DNA from 2 places in the Streptosporangium sp. NPDC023615 genome. Region 1 is predicted to be linked to the other one. Evidence: predicted binding sites of a transcription regulator. Region 1 holds the regulator's gene; the other holds the start of a gene.
What was found. The regulator LexA, encoded in region 1, represses DNA repair genes until DNA is damaged. The targets are predictions, from matches to a motif close to TCGAACANNTGTTCGA.

Region 1 (7,522 bases):
CCGAGCTTCCAGCCCTGCATGTAGACCTGCTCGATGTCCTCGATCGTCGCGGTCTCGGGCAGGTTGACGGTCTTGGAGATGGCGCCGGACAGGAACGGCTGGGCCGCGGCCATCATCCGGACGTGGCCCATGGGGGCGATCGCGCGCTCGCCCATGGCGCAGTCGAACACCTCGTAGTGCTCGCGGCGCAGGCCTGGGGCGTCGACCACGTGGCCGTGCTCGGCGATGTACTCGACGATCGCCTCGACCTGCTCCTCCTGGTAGCCGAGCTGCCGGAGGGCGCGCGGGATCGTCTGGTTGACGATCTGCATGGAGCCGCCGCCGACGAGCTTCTTGAACTTGACCAGGGCCAGGTCGGGCTCGATGCCGGTGGTGTCGCAGTCCATCATCAGGCCGATGGTGCCGGTGGGGGCGAGCAGCGAGGCCTGCGCGTTGCGGTAACCGTTGCGCTCACCGAGCCTGAGGCACTCGGCCCACTGCCGGGAGGCCTCGCGGTGGATGGAACCGTCCATCTCCTCGAAGGTGCGCAGCGCGTCGTTGGCCTCGTTGTGCTTGCGCATGACCCGCTTGTGCGCCTCGGCGTTGCGGGCGTAGCCGTCGTACGGGCCCACGGCCGCGGCCAGCTCGGCGCTGCGGCGGTAGGAGGCGCCGGTCATCAGCGAGGTGATGGCCCCGGCCACGGCGCGGCCGCCGTCGGAGTCGTAGGCGTGGCCGGTGGCCATGAGCAGCGCGCCGAGGTTGGCGTAGCCGATGCCGAGCTGGCGGTAGGCCCGGGTGGTCTGGTCGATCTTCTCGGTGGGGAAGTCGGCGAAGGTGATGGAGACGTCCATCGCGGTGATGATCAGCTCGGTGACCTTCACGAAGTTCTCGATGTCGAAGGTGTCGTCGTCCTTCAGGAACTTCAGCAGGTTGATGCTGGCCAGGTTGCACGAGGAGTTGTCCAGGTGCAGGTACTCCGAGCAGGGGTTGCTGGCGGTGATGCGGCCCGTCTCGGGGCTGGTGTGCCAGTCGTTGATCGTGTCGTCGTACTGGACGCCGGGGTCGGCGCACTCCCAGGCGGCCTTGGCCATCTTGCGGAACAGGTCCCGGGCGTCGACGGTCTCGATGACCTCGCCGGTGAGGCGGGCGCGCAGGCCGAACTCCTCGCCCTTCTCCACCGCGCGCATGAACTCGTCGGAGACGCGCACGGAGTTGTTGGCGTTCTGGTACTGGACGGAGACGATGTCCTTGCCGCCCAGGTCCATGTCGAACCCGGCGTCGCGCAGGGCGCGGACCTTGTCCTCCTCGCGGGCCTTGGTCTCGACGAACTCCTCGATGTCGGGGTGGTCGACGTCGAGGACGACCATCTTGGCGGCCCGGCGGGTCGCGCCCCCGGACTTGATGGTGCCCGCGGAGGCGTCCGCGCCGCGCATGAAGGAGACCGGGCCGCTGGCGGTGCCGCCGCTGGAGAGCAGTTCCTTGGAGGAGCGGATCCGGGAGAGGTTCACGCCGGAGCCCGAACCGCCCTTGAAGATCACACCCTCTTCCTTGTACCAGTCGAGGATGGACTCCATCTGGTCGTCGACGGCCAGGATGAAGCAGGCGCTCACCTGCTGGGGCGAGGCGGTGCCGACGTTGAACCAGACCGGCGAGTTGAAGCTGAAGACCTGGTTGACCAGGGCGTGCTTGAGCTCGTGGTCGAAGATCTCGGCGTCCTCGTCGGTGGCGAAGTAGCCGTGCTCGACCGCCGTCCTGGTGTAGACGCCGACCACCCGGTCGACGAGCTGCTTGAGGCTCCACTCGCGCTGCGGGGTGCCGACCGCGCCGCGGAAGTACTTGGTGGTCACGATGTTGGCGGCGTTGACCGACCAGGAACGGGGGAACTCGACGTCGCGCTGCTCGAAGTTGACCGAGCCGTCGCGCCAGTTGGTCATGACGACGTCGCGGCGCTCCCAGGTCAGCTCGTCGTAGGGATGCACGCCCGGGGTGGTGAAGATCCGCTTCATCTTCAGGCCCTTGCGCGGACGCTTACCCCCGCGTGCCACTGTGCCGCTGACGGTCTCCGTCATGACTTTCCCCCTCCTGGGGCTCCGCAGAGCCCGCGAATCGGACCACACCAACGCGCCGTCCCAACCCCCGGCGCCGGGGTCTGTCTCACTTCTGTTCGGCGGAGCGCTCCGCCCGGAGCTGCTCGATCTCGGCCTCGAAGTCGGCCAGGGTCTCGAATCCGCGGTAGACGGAGGCGAATCGCAGGTACGCCACCTCGTCCAGTTCGCGGAGCGGGCCCAGGATGGCCAGCCCGACCTCGTGGGCCGCGATCTCGGCGCACCCGGTGGCCCGGATGCTCTCCTCGACGCGCTGGCCCAGCTGCGCCAGGGCGTCCTCGCCGACGGACCGCCCCTGGCACGCCCGCCGGACCCCGGCGATCACCTTGTCCCTGAAGAACGGTTCGGTCACGCCGCTGCGCTTGCTCACCATGAGCAGTACGGTCTCCTGCGTGGTGAACCTGCGCCCGCACTCCGGGCAGGTGCGCCTGCGGCGGATCGCGCCGCCGTCCTCGGTGGAACGGCTGTCGATGACCCGGGTGTCAGGATGACGACAGAACGGACAGTGCACGTGTGCCGCCTTCCTGACCTGCCGAAGCGGCTCACTCACCTCACCCGCCCCATGACACGCGCGGGAATACGCTCGCGCACACCTCCCGATCAGTCGAGAGGCGGTAATGGAAACACAATCTATGGTGAAGTGTTGAGGTGCAGCCACTAGATGTTGTGGTTCCAACCGTAGAAGTGCGCGACCATGAACGCAAGTTGAAAGGACCTTGCGGCGCGAAGTCGCTGATCAGCCGTTATTCCCCGGCGTGTCGCCGGTCGGCCGGAAGCGCCCCCGCCTCGCGCGTCACTCGCCTCACCCGCGTCCCGGGCGCGCGGTGAGACCGCGCGCCCGGCGGCGCTCCCCCGCGGCAGCGGGCTCCGGAGAAGATCGAGCCCGGCGCCGGACCGGAAGCCGAGCCGAAGGGCCCGCCGGGGCCCGTCGGGGGCCCGTCTACCTGGGCGGCCGCACGGGCCGCCACGGCGTGTCACCGGCGTACGCCGTGATCCGGGAGTGAACCTGCCCTCCGGCGCGCTCGGCGGCCCGCTCGCCCGCCGAGGCCACGTCGATGCGACCGCCGATCCAGAGCATCCCCAGGGCGAACAACACCAGCGCCACCGCCGCCACGATCCTGCCCCGCCGGGTGAGCCGGAGCGGCCGCCGGACCGCCCCGGAGCGGGGGGCGCCCCGCCGGAGAGCGCCGCTTCCGGACGCGCCGGGGCGGGGCCCACCGGACCGAGATCCGCCGGACCGCGAAGAGGCGGGCCGGGAAGAGGCGGGCCGGGGCGGGACGGACGCCGGGGTGCCCGACCGGGACGGGACGGGCCGGGGCGCTCCGGACCGGACCGGGGCGGCCCCCCGAGCCGTCGCCCCGGGGACGCCCGACCGGGAGGCTCCCGGCCGCCGGGCACCCTGCCGGGGAGCGCCCTGCCGGGGAGCACCCTGCCGGGGAGCACCCTGCCGGGGAACGCCCGAACGGGAGACGTCCGAACGGGAGACGTCCGAACGGGAGGAACCGGGCCGGGGGGCCTCCGCCGACCGGGACCCGTCGGCCCGGCCGGCTTCCCGGCGAGCTCCGCCGCGGCCCGGCTCGCGCACCGGCCCCGCCTCCCGGCCGGGCCGCGCCCTTCGCGCCGGCCCGGCGTCCCGGCCCGGCCCGATCTTCGGGGCCGGGCCGATCCCCGGGACCGGCCCCGCCTCCCGGCCGGGATCCGGCTCCGGCCTCGGCGGCGGCACGAGCCGCAGGCGCGGGGCACCCGGGGCACCCGGGGCACCCGGGGACCGCCGAGCCGTCCGGGGTTGTGGCGCGGACGTGGATCGCGGTGTCGTCGTGGTCGGTTTCATGGTGACCCCCATCCCCTCGACCTGGCCGAACACGTGTCGAAGAAAGATCGGCGAATCGAACACGATGTCGATCGAACTCCCGTACGATGTTGTACACCACGGCGTGGCCGATATCGAGGACATTCGAACAATTGTTTGAGTATGATCTTGGGTCGAGATATGGTCGCTGTGAGCGACGTGTTCGACACAGATCGGGAGGCGAGGAGTTCGTATGAGCCAGCACGACGAGAACGGTTCGGCCGTCAGCGACCTGGCGGTGCGAAGGCGTGACTCCCTTGGCCTCACCCCCAGGCAGCGGAAGATCCTCGAGGTGATCCGTGACTCCGTGCAGCAGCGCGGCTACCCGCCGTCCATGCGGGAGATCGGTGAGGCCGTGCAGCTCACCAGCACCTCCAGCGTGTCGCACCAGTTGACGGCTTTGCAGCGCAAGGGCTATCTGCGTCGTGACCCGCACCGTCCCCGTGCCCTGGAGGTTCGCCTTCCCGGTGAGCCCGTGCTCTGGGTGGACCCCGACTCCGACCAGGACGAGACGCCGGTCAGCCGCCCGACCGCCGCGTACGTTCCGCTCGTCGGCCGCATCGCCGCCGGTGGCCCGATCCTCGCCGAGGAGAGCATCGAGGACGTCTTCGCCCTGCCCAAGCAGCTCGTCGGCGAGGGCACGCTCTTCCTGCTCCAGGTGACCGGTGACTCGATGATCGAGGCGGCCATCGCCAACGGCGACTGGGTGGTCGTGCGTCAGCAGCCCGTGGCCGACAACGGTGACGTGGTCGCGGCGATGATCGACGGAGAGGCCACCGTCAAGACCTTCAAGCGCAGGGACGGCCATGTCTGGCTGGTCCCGCACAACCCCAACTACGACCCGATCCCCGGTGACGAGGCCACCGTGCTGGGCAAGGTTGTGGCGGTTCTGCGCAAGCTCTGAACCACGCTCCTCCCGTGTCCAAGCTCCTCCCGTGTCCACGCGCGACACGCCGGGCGAGCGATCGTCCGGCGTCGGCACGAGCGCGTCCCCGGGCGTGAACATGGACGCAGGCATGGACGCAGGCATGGACGCGGACCCGAGCACGAACGCCGGCACGGACACGAGGGCGAACGCGGACGCGGACGCGCCGACGGAGTACGACACGCCGTGGAGAAGACCACGCGCCGATGGGCGGCATCCCCGGGGATGCCGCCCATCGGCGTTGTCCGGCCTCTCGGCCGGTCCCATCGGGTCCGGCGGCGCGCACCCCCCGGGACAGGGCGCCCCCCGGGGACGGAGACACGCGGCCCTGAGCCGGGACACGTGGCCCTGAGGCCGGGACACGTCGCGTCGAGGCCGAGACACGCCCCGCCGGGGGCGCGGTCTCGGCCGTGACCGGCGCGCACACCCGACGTGGGCGCGCCGTCCCGCTTCGGGGACGTCCCGCCTCAGGGGACGATGTTGACCAGCTTGGGCGCGCGGACGATGACCTTGCGCGGCGTGCCCGACAGGAACGCCCTGATCTTCTCCGAGTTCAGGGCCAGCTCCTCCAGGTCGGTCTCGGAGATCCCCGGGGAGACCTCCAGTCTGTCGCGCACCTTGCCCGCGACCTGGACGACACAGGTGACGGAGTCCTGGACCAGCAGCGCCGGGTCGGCCACCGGCCAGCCCGCCAGCGCGACCGAGCCGGTGTGCCCCAGCCGCTCCCAGCCCTCCTCGGCCGCGTACGGCGCGACCAGCGAGAGCATGACCGCCAGGGCCTCGGCCGCCTCCCTGACGGCCGGGTCGGCGGCGCCGGGCCCGGAGTCGATGGCCCTGCGGGCCGCGCTGGTCAGTTCCATCATGCGCGCCACCGCGACGTTGAAGCGGTGGGACTCGACCAGCCTGGTGACCTCGTCGACGGTGCGGTGGACCGTCCTGCGCAGGTTCACGTCCCCGGCCGTGACGTCGGTGCCGGGGGCGGACGCCGCACCCGCCTCGGCCATGACGCGGAACGCGCGGGCCAGGAACTTCTGCGACGCCGCCGCGGAGACGTCGGCCCAGTCGATGTCCTCCTCGGGCGGACCGGCGAACAGGACGGTCAGCCGGACCGCGTCGACACCATAGGCGTCGATCTGCCGGCCCAGGTCGACGCCGTTGCCCAGTGACTTGGACATCGCCTTGCCCTCGTTGATGACCTGCCCCTGGTTCAGCAGGCGGGTGAACGGCTCGACGAAGTCGACCATGCCCATGTCGTGCAGGACCTTGGTGAAGAACCTGGAGTACAGCAGGTGCAGCACGGCGTGCTCCACGCCGCCGACGTACTGGTCGACCGGGCCCCACCTGCGCACGCCCTCGACGTCGAACGGGCCGTCCTCGTAGGACGGGTTGACGTAGCGCAGGAAGTACCACGAGGAGTCGACGAAGGTGTCCATCGTGTCGGTGTCGCGCTTGGCCGCGCCCCCGCACTTGGGGCAGGAGACGTTGACCCAGTCCTCCGCCGAGGCCAGCGGGGAGACGCCCTTGGGCGCCAGGGCCTCGCCGCGCAGGTCGGGCAGGGTGACCGGCAGCTGGTCGTCGGGGACGGGGACCTCACCGCAGTCACCGCAGTGGATGATCGGGATCGGACAGCCCCAGAAGCGCTGACGGGACAGCAGCCAGTCACGCAGCCGGAAGTTGACCGTCGACCGGCCGGTGCCGCGCTCGCCCAGCACCTCGATGATCTTCCGGATCGCGTCGGCCTTGGCCAGGCCGTCCAGCGGGCCGGAGTTGACCATGGCGCCGTCACCGGCGGTGGCCAGGCCGGTCTCGCCCGGGTCGGCCAGGCCGGTGTGCACGACCACCCGTACCGGCAGGTCGAAGGCGCGGGCGAAGTCCAGGTCACGCTGGTCGTGCGCGGGCACGGCCATGATGGCGCCGTGGCCGTAGTCGGACAGCACGTAGTCGGCCGCCCAGACCGGCATGCGCTCGCCGCTGACCGGGTTGATCGCGTACCGGCCCAGGAAGACGCCGGTCTTCTCCTTGTCGGTGGACAGCCGGTCGATGTCCGACAGCTTCGACACGGCGGCCCGGTACGCCTCGAAGGCCTCGCGCCGCTCGTCGGTGACGATCTCCTCGGCCAGCGCCGCGTCCGGGGCGACCACGAAGAAGGTCGCCCCGTACAGGGTGTCGGGGCGGGTCGTGTAGACGGTGACCGGCTCGTCCCGGCCCTCGATCACGAAGTCGACGTCGGCGCCCTCGGAGCGGCCGATCCAGTTGCGCTGCATGGCCAGCACGCGCTCGGGCCAGTTGCCCTCCAGCTGGGCCATGTCGTCCAGCAGCCGGTCGGCGTAGTCAGTGATCTTGAAGTACCACTGGGTCAGCTCGCGGCGGACGACCTCGGCCCCGCAACGCTCGCACCTGCCGTCCTTGACCTGCTCGTTGGCCAGCACGGTCTGGTCCTTGGGACACCAGTTGACCAGGCCGCCCTTGCGGTAGGCCAGGCCGCGCTCGAAGAAGCGGATGAACAGCCACTGCGTCCACCTGTAGTACGTCTCGTCGCTGGTGTGCAGGCGGCTCGACCAGTCGAAGGAGATCGCGTAGCGCCGGTAGGAGCCGGCCTGCGTCTCGATGTTGGCGTAGGTCCACTCCGTCGGGTGCGCGTTGTTCTTGATCGCGGCGTTCTCG
Region 2 (7,522 bases), on a different contig from region 1:
CGAACAGGCCACGATCGGGAATCGTGCCACCGTTGGTGACCGCCAGCCGCTGTGCTCCCGGGCGGCCCCGGAGGGTGCCGGTCACCCGGTCCCAGACGATGCGCGGGCGCAGCTCGGCGAACTCCTCGCTCGGGTAGCGTCCGGCGAGCATGTCGAGCGTGGCCTCCAGAGCGCTCCTGGGCAGCGTTCGGTAGGGGGCGGCCCGGCGCACGACCTCCTCCAGCTCGTCGACCGTCCACTCGTCCAGCGCGGTCATCGCCACGATCTGCTGGGCGAGGACGTCGAGCGGGTTGCGCGGATAGCGCAGGTCCTCGATCTCCCCGGTCCGCATCCGCTCGGCCACCACGGCCGTCTGGACCAGGTCGCCCCGGTACTTGGGGAAGATCACTCCCCGGGAGACGGCTCCCACCTGGTGCCCGGCCCGGCCGATCCGCTGCAGGCCGCTCGCCACGCTCGGCGGCGCTCCGACGCAGGCCACCAGGTCCACCGCGCCCATGTCGATGCCGAGCTCCAGGCTGGAGGTCGCGACCACGGCGGGCAGCCGCCCGGACTTGAGCGCCTCCTCGATCTGTGAGCGCTCCTCCTTCGAGACCGACCCGTGGTGGGCGCGGACGATCTCCGGGACGACCCCCTTGGCCGCGCCGGCCTGCGCCATCATGGCCGCCGGTGTGGAGATGGAGGCGGGCGCGGGTCCTCCGGCCGGTCGCGCGCGGTCGGCCCTCCCGCCGGTCCGCTCGGGGCCGGTCCGCTCGGGGTCGGACTGCTCGGGGCCGGACTGCCTAGGACGGGCCTGCCCGGCATCCTCTGCCGTCCGCTCGGCGCCCTCGGTCTGCCGCTCCCACGCCAGCTCGTTCAGGCGGGTGCAGAGCCGCTCGGCCAGCCGCCGCGAGTTGGCGAACACGATCGTGGAGCGGTGACCTCCGATCAGGTCGAGGAGCCGCTCCTCCACGTGCGGCCAGATCGAACGCCTGGCCGGGGTCTCGGTCAGCCAGCGGTCGTCGTCCTGGGGCGGCGGGGCGGGGGCGGTGTCGAGCTCGGTCATGTCCTCGATCGGGACGACCACCTCCACCTCGATCCGCTTCTCGGAGGGTGGCTGGACAACGGTCGCCGGCCGTGACCCGCCCAGGAAGGCGGCGACCTCGCTCACCGGCCGCACGGTCGCCGACAGGCCGATGCGCTGCGCGGGCCGGTCGAGCAGGGCGTCGAGCCGCTCCAGGCTGAGGGCCAGGTGCGCTCCGCGCTTGGTCGCCGCCACCGCGTGCACCTCGTCGACGATGACCGTCTCCACCCCGCGCAACGCCTCGCGGGCCTGGCTGGTGAGCAGCAGGAACAGCGACTCGGGGGTGGTGATCAGGATGTCGGACGGTCTGGTCGCGAACCGGCGCCGCTCCTCGGCAGGAGTGTCACCGGAGCGGGTCGACACCGAGATGCGCGGCACCGGAAGACCGAGTCGCCGCGCGGTCTGCTCCAGCCCGGCCAGCGGCGCCCTGAGATTGCGCTCGACGTCGACCGCCAAGGCCTTGAGCGGGGACACGTACAGCACCCGGCACGACCTCGGCGGCTCGTCGTCCTCGCGAGCCCGCCGCCTGCCACCGGCCCGCCCGCCGCTCTTGCCCTCGGCCGCCCGGCCGCCGGCCGCCGGCCCGTTCCCCCGCCGGTCGCCCGTCTGCCGGTCACCTGCCTGCCCGTCACCTGCCCGTGCGGTGCCGGCGGCCGAGTGCTCGGCCGCCAGCCGGTCGAGCGACCAGAGAAAGGCGGCCAGGGTCTTGCCTGAGCCGGTGGGCGCGACCACCAGGGTGTTGTCGCCCCGGGCGATCGCCGCCCAGGCCCCCTCCTGAGCGGAGGTGGGCGCGGCGAACGCCCCGGTGAACCATTCCCTGGTCATCGGGGTGAAATGTCCGAGTGCCCCGTCCGTGCCCGTGGTCTCGCTCATTGACGGCCCCCTAGCCTTCGGCCCGGCCGACCTGCCGGTCCGTCACCCATACTGCCCGGCCCCACCGACAGAACCCGCCTCGCCGCCCTTGCCGGAAGGCGGTCCACGGACCCGTCCACGACCGCGGACTCCACGGGTCCCACGGGCCCCACGGGCCGGCCACCGCCCCTCGCGATCTCCGGCCCGTCGAGGCACCGCCACGGCGGCGTGACGTCCGAGGTAGGTTGGCCCCCTGTCGTCATGGACCTGGCCTGACGGACGTACAACGCAGTGAGTGGTGAGCTAACGGTGAGCATCGACCATCAGGCCATCGAGGCGGCGCGCGAGCGGATCAAGGCGGAGCACCTGAGGGCGCACCGGCCGCCGAGCAGCGCGAGGGGGCTGCACCACTTCGCCCTGGTCTCCTCCGACGTCGAGACGACCATCAGGTTCTACCAGGACCTTCTGGAGTTCCCGCTCACGGAGATCATCGAGAACCGCGACTACGCGGGCTCCAACCACTTCTTCTTCGACATCGGCAACGGCAACCTTCTCGCCTTCTTCGACTTCCCCGGCCTGGATCTCGGGCCCTACCGGGAGGTTCTCGGCGGTCTCCACCACATCGCCATATCGGTGGACCCCTCCACATGGGAGCGGCTGCGGGGCAAGCTGGAGGCCGCCGGTGTGCCGCACCAGGTCGAGAGCGGTGCCTCCGTCTACTTCACCGACCCCGACGGTGCGCGGTTGGAGCTGCTCGCCGACCCCCTCGGAGAGATGTACGGCTCCAGGGTGCTGTAAGCCCGGCCCCGCCCAGGGACCCGAAGCGCTCCGGACCGGCTCCGCCGCAGGTGGTGCGGGTTCCGCCCCTCGCCGGCGCGACCGTACGGGGCCCGGCATCCCCGGGCCGGACCCATACTTGGGACATGCGCCTGTCGGATTTCTGGAAGCGGATGAAGCAGCACTTCGGGGATCAGTACGCCGAGTCGTGGGCCCAGGACTACATCATCGCCGACCTCGGGGGCCGGACCGTGATCCAGGCGCTGGCCGAGGGGGTCGGGGCCAAGGAGGTCTGGCACGCCGTGTGCGGGGTGACCGACGTCTCTCCACGCCTGCGCTGAAGCGAGCCCGTCCAAGGCGGCCCCGTCCAAGGCGGCCCCGTCCGAGATGGCCCCGTCCGAGGTGGCTCCGCGCGGGGCGAGCCGGTTCACGCCGAGCCGGTCGGCGGCGAATCCGTTCGGGGCGGGCCCGTTCGAGGGCCCCGTCCGGGTTCCCCTCGCGAGTCGTCCCCTCGCGGTGGGTTCGCTCGCGGTGGGTTCGCTCGTGGTGGGCCCGTCCGGGAGCGCCGTCCGGGGTGTCCCGTTCACGGGGGTTCCGGTCGAGGCGGATCCATGGGTGAGCCGAGGAGTTTCCCCACGGCCTCGGCCGTGTGCGAGGGATCGTCGGCGCTCTCCTGGCCGTCGGGTGACCACAGGAACAACCAGCCGTCGCCGGTCGGAGTGGCGAAGACGATCGTCTGTCTGCCGTTGTCCGGATGCCACACCCACAGCACCGGGGCGGTACCCCCCAGGGTGCGGCTCGCGAGCCCCCGCCGCCTCAGCTCGGTGGCCAGGGAGTCGAGATGGACTAGGCGTTGCTGCGTGAACGCGTCGGGCACGTCGGGCACCTCGGATCGTTTCCCTTCAGCATCACCCCAGGTCAGCCCGGTGACAACAGAGCCACGGCAATTCCCGTAAATGTCTCCTCCAGGATGGGGTGGCGCCGGGTGATCGTGCGCCGGTCCGGGGTGCCACCGGGGGGTGCGGGGTGTCCCGAGGTCCTCCGGGCGGCTTCACGGGTCTTCCGAGGTGGCTCCCGGGATCTTCCAGGGCTGAGGGGCGACGTTTCGAGACCCCTGGCGGGGCGGGGCGGGCGCTCCGGGTCCGGCGGGACCGGGGGCGCGGAGGCCTCCCGGGGCTTGCGGAGACGGCGACGGCGACGGCGAGCGCGACGACGAGCGTGACCGCGACGGCGACCGCGAGGGTCTCCAGGCTTCCCGGGGAAGCGACCGCCGGGCGTCCTGTGACTTCCGCGGCGCGTGTTGCCGACGGGCAGCGATCGAACAGTCGTTCGGCTATATTGAACAAGCCGCGACTCTTGGCGTGCCCTCCCGAAATTGTCGGCGGCACCCCGTAGCTTGCTGGCAACCGATCCAACCCGCGACCCTCCAGGGGGGCTCCCATGGCAGCTAACGACCGCGAGAAGGCGCTCGAGACCGCGCTCGCTCAGATCGAGCGGCAGTTCGGCAAGGGCTCCATCATGCGTCTGGGCGACGAGACCCGGGCGCCCATCGAGGTGATCCCCACCGGCTCCATCGCGCTGGACGTGGCCCTCGGCATCGGCGGCTTCCCGCGCGGCCGCATCGTCGAGGTCTACGGCCCCGAGTCGTCGGGAAAGACCACCGTCGCCCTGCACGCGGTGGCCAACGCCCAGCGCGGCGGCGGCATCGCCGCGTTCATCGACGCCGAGCACGCGCTCGACCCGGAGTACGCCCAGAAGCTGGGCGTCGACACCGACGCGCTCCTCGTCTCCCAGCCCGACACCGGTGAGCAGGCGCTCGAGATCGCCGACATGCTGATCCGGTCCGGCGCCGTCGACCTGCTCGTCATCGACTCGGTCGCGGCCCTGGTGCCGAAGGCCGAGATCGAGGGCGAGATGGGTGACAGCCACGTCGGCCTCCAGGCCCGCCTGATGTCCCAGGCGCTGCGCAAGGTCGCCGGCGCGCTCAACAACACCGGCACCACCGCGATCTTCATCAACCAGCTCCGCGAGAAGATCGGCGTCATGTTCGGCTCGCCCGAGACCACGACCGGTGGAAAGGCGCTGAAGTTCTACGCCTCGGTCCGTCTCGACATCCGCCGCATCGAGACGCTCAAGGACGGCACCGAGGCGGTCGGCAACCGCACCCGGGTGAAGGTCGTCAAGAACAAGATGGCCCCGCCCTTCCGGGTGGCCGACTTCGACATCCTGTACGGCGTCGGCATCTCCCGCGAGGGTGGCCTGATCGACATGGGCGTCGAGCACGGCTTCGTCCGCAAGTCCGGCGCTTGGTACACCTACGAGGGTGACCAGCTCGGCCAGGGCAAGGAGAACGCGCGGAACTTCCTCAAGACCCACCCTGACATGTCCAACGAGATCGAGAAGAAGATCAAGGAGAAGCTCGGCGTCGGCCCGCGCGTCGACAGCCCGGCCACCCCGCCGCCCGCCGCCCCGGTCTCCGCTCCCGCCGGTCGGAGTTCCGCTCCGGCGACGGCCACGGCAGGTGCCGGCCGGGGGGCCAAGGCAGCGGCAGCCGCCGCCCCCAAGCCGGGTGACGCCTGATCCGGGCTGACCGATGACGACGGGACCTGACTCCGGTCCGGCCGACGCGGCCGGGCCGAGAGACTGGGGCGCCTGGCCCGATGTGCCCCGGGGCGCCGCGTCGCCCGCGGGTGGTCGCGGTCTGGACGGTGACCCACCCGCGTCCGGAAGCCTCTGGGACGGTGACCCGTCCGTCCCTCCGGGGCGCTCCGGACGACGCCGAGGTGGCGGCTCGTCCGCCTCCGGGCGTGGACGGCGGTCCGGTCCGTTCGTCCCGGGAAGCGATCCAGAAGATGGCTTCGACGCGTCTCCGAGTGGGGAGGCGGACCCGACGTCCTCTCAGGACGCGTTCGACGCGTTCGGTGACGGGGGTCCCGCCGACCCCGAAGCCGGGTCACCGGGCGGCAGACGTCGTGCTCCCCGCCGCGCCTCGCGACGCGGCGAGCGGGCCGGGGAACAGGCCGGTGAGGGAAGAGGCCGGCGGTCCGGGGGGGGATGGGGCGGACGAGGTTCCAGGGACCGCTCATCGAACCCGTTTCCGGGCGCATCGACCGGAGGGCCGGACACATCGGCCGGAGGAACGGGTGACGACGCGATCGGCGGGGCGCGCGGCGGGGCGGCGGGTCGCAGGGCCGACGCCGATCCGCAGGCGGTGGCCCGGGGAATCTGCCTACGGTTGCTGACCATGGCACCGCGCACCCGCGCACAGCTCGCGGAGGCGCTGCGCAAGCGTGAGGTGCCCCAGGAGGCGGCGGACGCCGTCCTGGACCGCTTCTCCGAGGTCGGGCTCATCGACGACGAGGCGTTCGCCGCCGCCTGGGTGAGCTCGCGCCACGCCGGGCGAGGCCTGGCCCGCAAGGCGCTCGCCTCCGAGCTCCGCCATCGGGGAGTGGACGAGGAGACCGTGAAGGACGCGGTCGAGCAGCTCGACCCCGAGCAGGAGGCCGAGACCGCCCGCGCCCTGGTGCGGCGCAAGCTCTCCTCGACGCGTTCCCTGGAGCCCGCGGTGAGGACCCGCAGGCTGGCGGGCATGCTCGCCCGGAAGGGGTACGGTCCCGGGCTGGCGTTCCGCGTGATCCGCGAAGTGCTGGAGGAGGCCGAGGCGGAGACGTCGTCACTCCCCGAGGATCTGGACTACCCGTCCGAGTAGTCCAAAGCGGCTTGACAGCCGGTCTTTGCTTGCTCGTTACCTCTCTGACGCTTAATCTCAACGACAGTGAGGAGTTACTCCGTGCAGTGCGGATTGGCATAGCGGTTTATTGCGGACAAGCAGGCTCGGCGAATGGGAACGCGACGGCGGAACCGGCGGGAAAGCCGGTCGCCGATCTCTCGCGAGTTCGTCCCCCTTCGGTGGCGCCGGGTTTTGAGCTTTCCGTGCCGTGCGTGTGACCCCTCGTGTGCTTGATATCTGCGACGCGAGGAAGGTGAGGCGCGCATGGATCCGGTCGTGGTCGTCATGTTGACGGTGGCGGTTGTGGCTCTTGCCGTGATGACAGCCGTGCTTGTCGTGTTGCTGCGTCGTATCGGTGGAGCCGGGGCCGGGCCGAAGGGGCCCACCCCCGAGGAGGAGGCCGAGTTCCAGGCCGGTGTCCGGGCCGAGCTGGAGGAGGCCAGACGTGAGGCCGCCGGGATCCGGGCCAAGGCCCAGGACGACGCCGGAGAGTTGCTGCGCAGGTCGGAGATGGCCGTCGAGGCGGCCGCCGAGATGCGCAAGGAGGCCGAGAACGAGGGCCGGCTCCTGAAGTACGAGCTCAAGGAGCTTCGATCCGATCTCGAACGCCGGGAGAACCGGCTGGCCGAGCGGGAACAGCGCCTCGACGAGGAGGCGCGCAGGCAGGCCGAGCGGGCCCGCAAGCTCACCGAGACCGAGACCGAGCTGGCCGACCGCCGCCAGGACCTCGAAAGGGTCGCCGAGGAGCGCAGGGCCGTCCTGGAGCGGGTGGCCGGGCTCACCGGCGAGCAGGCCAGGGCCGAGCTGGTCAGGGAGATCGAGAACCAGGCCAAGCGCGAGGCCGCACTGATCGTCAGGGAGATCGAGGGAGAGGCCCGCCGGGAGGGCGAGAAACGAGCCACCAAGATCGTCACCCTGGCGGTCCAGCGGGTGGCCACCGAGCAGACCGCAGAGTCCGTGGTGAGCGTCCTGCACCTGCCGGGCGACGAGATGAAGGGCCGCATCATCGGCCGCGAGGGCCGCAACATCCGGGCCTTCGAGTCGACCACGGGCGTCAATCTGATCATCGACGACACGCCGGAGGCCGTGCTGCTCTCCTGTTT

Region 2: the regulator LexA is predicted to act here: its motif matches at 4,007-4,022, upstream of recA (recombinase RecA).

What each region holds. Positions count from the first base shown of each region.
Region 1 is NZ_JBFABE010000054.1:22,978-30,499, forward strand. Features, by position in the region: gene AB0G16_RS28855 (vitamin B12-dependent ribonucleotide reductase) at 1-2,048, opposite strand, end outside; gene nrdR (transcriptional regulator NrdR) at 2,134-2,595, opposite strand; gene AB0G16_RS28865 (hypothetical protein) at 3,025-3,189, opposite strand; gene lexA (transcriptional repressor LexA) at 4,127-4,837, shown strand; gene leuS (leucine--tRNA ligase) at 5,326-7,522, opposite strand, start outside.
Region 2 is NZ_JBFABE010000010.1:126,047-133,568, reverse strand. Features, by position in the region: gene AB0G16_RS11045 (DEAD/DEAH box helicase) at 1-1,933, opposite strand, end outside; gene AB0G16_RS11040 (VOC family protein) at 2,222-2,710, shown strand; gene AB0G16_RS11035 (DUF3046 domain-containing protein) at 2,836-3,030, shown strand; gene AB0G16_RS11030 (hypothetical protein) at 3,273-3,566, opposite strand; gene recA (recombinase RecA) at 4,130-5,269, shown strand; gene AB0G16_RS11020 (regulatory protein RecX) at 5,934-6,398, shown strand; gene rny (ribonuclease Y) at 6,738-7,522, shown strand, end outside.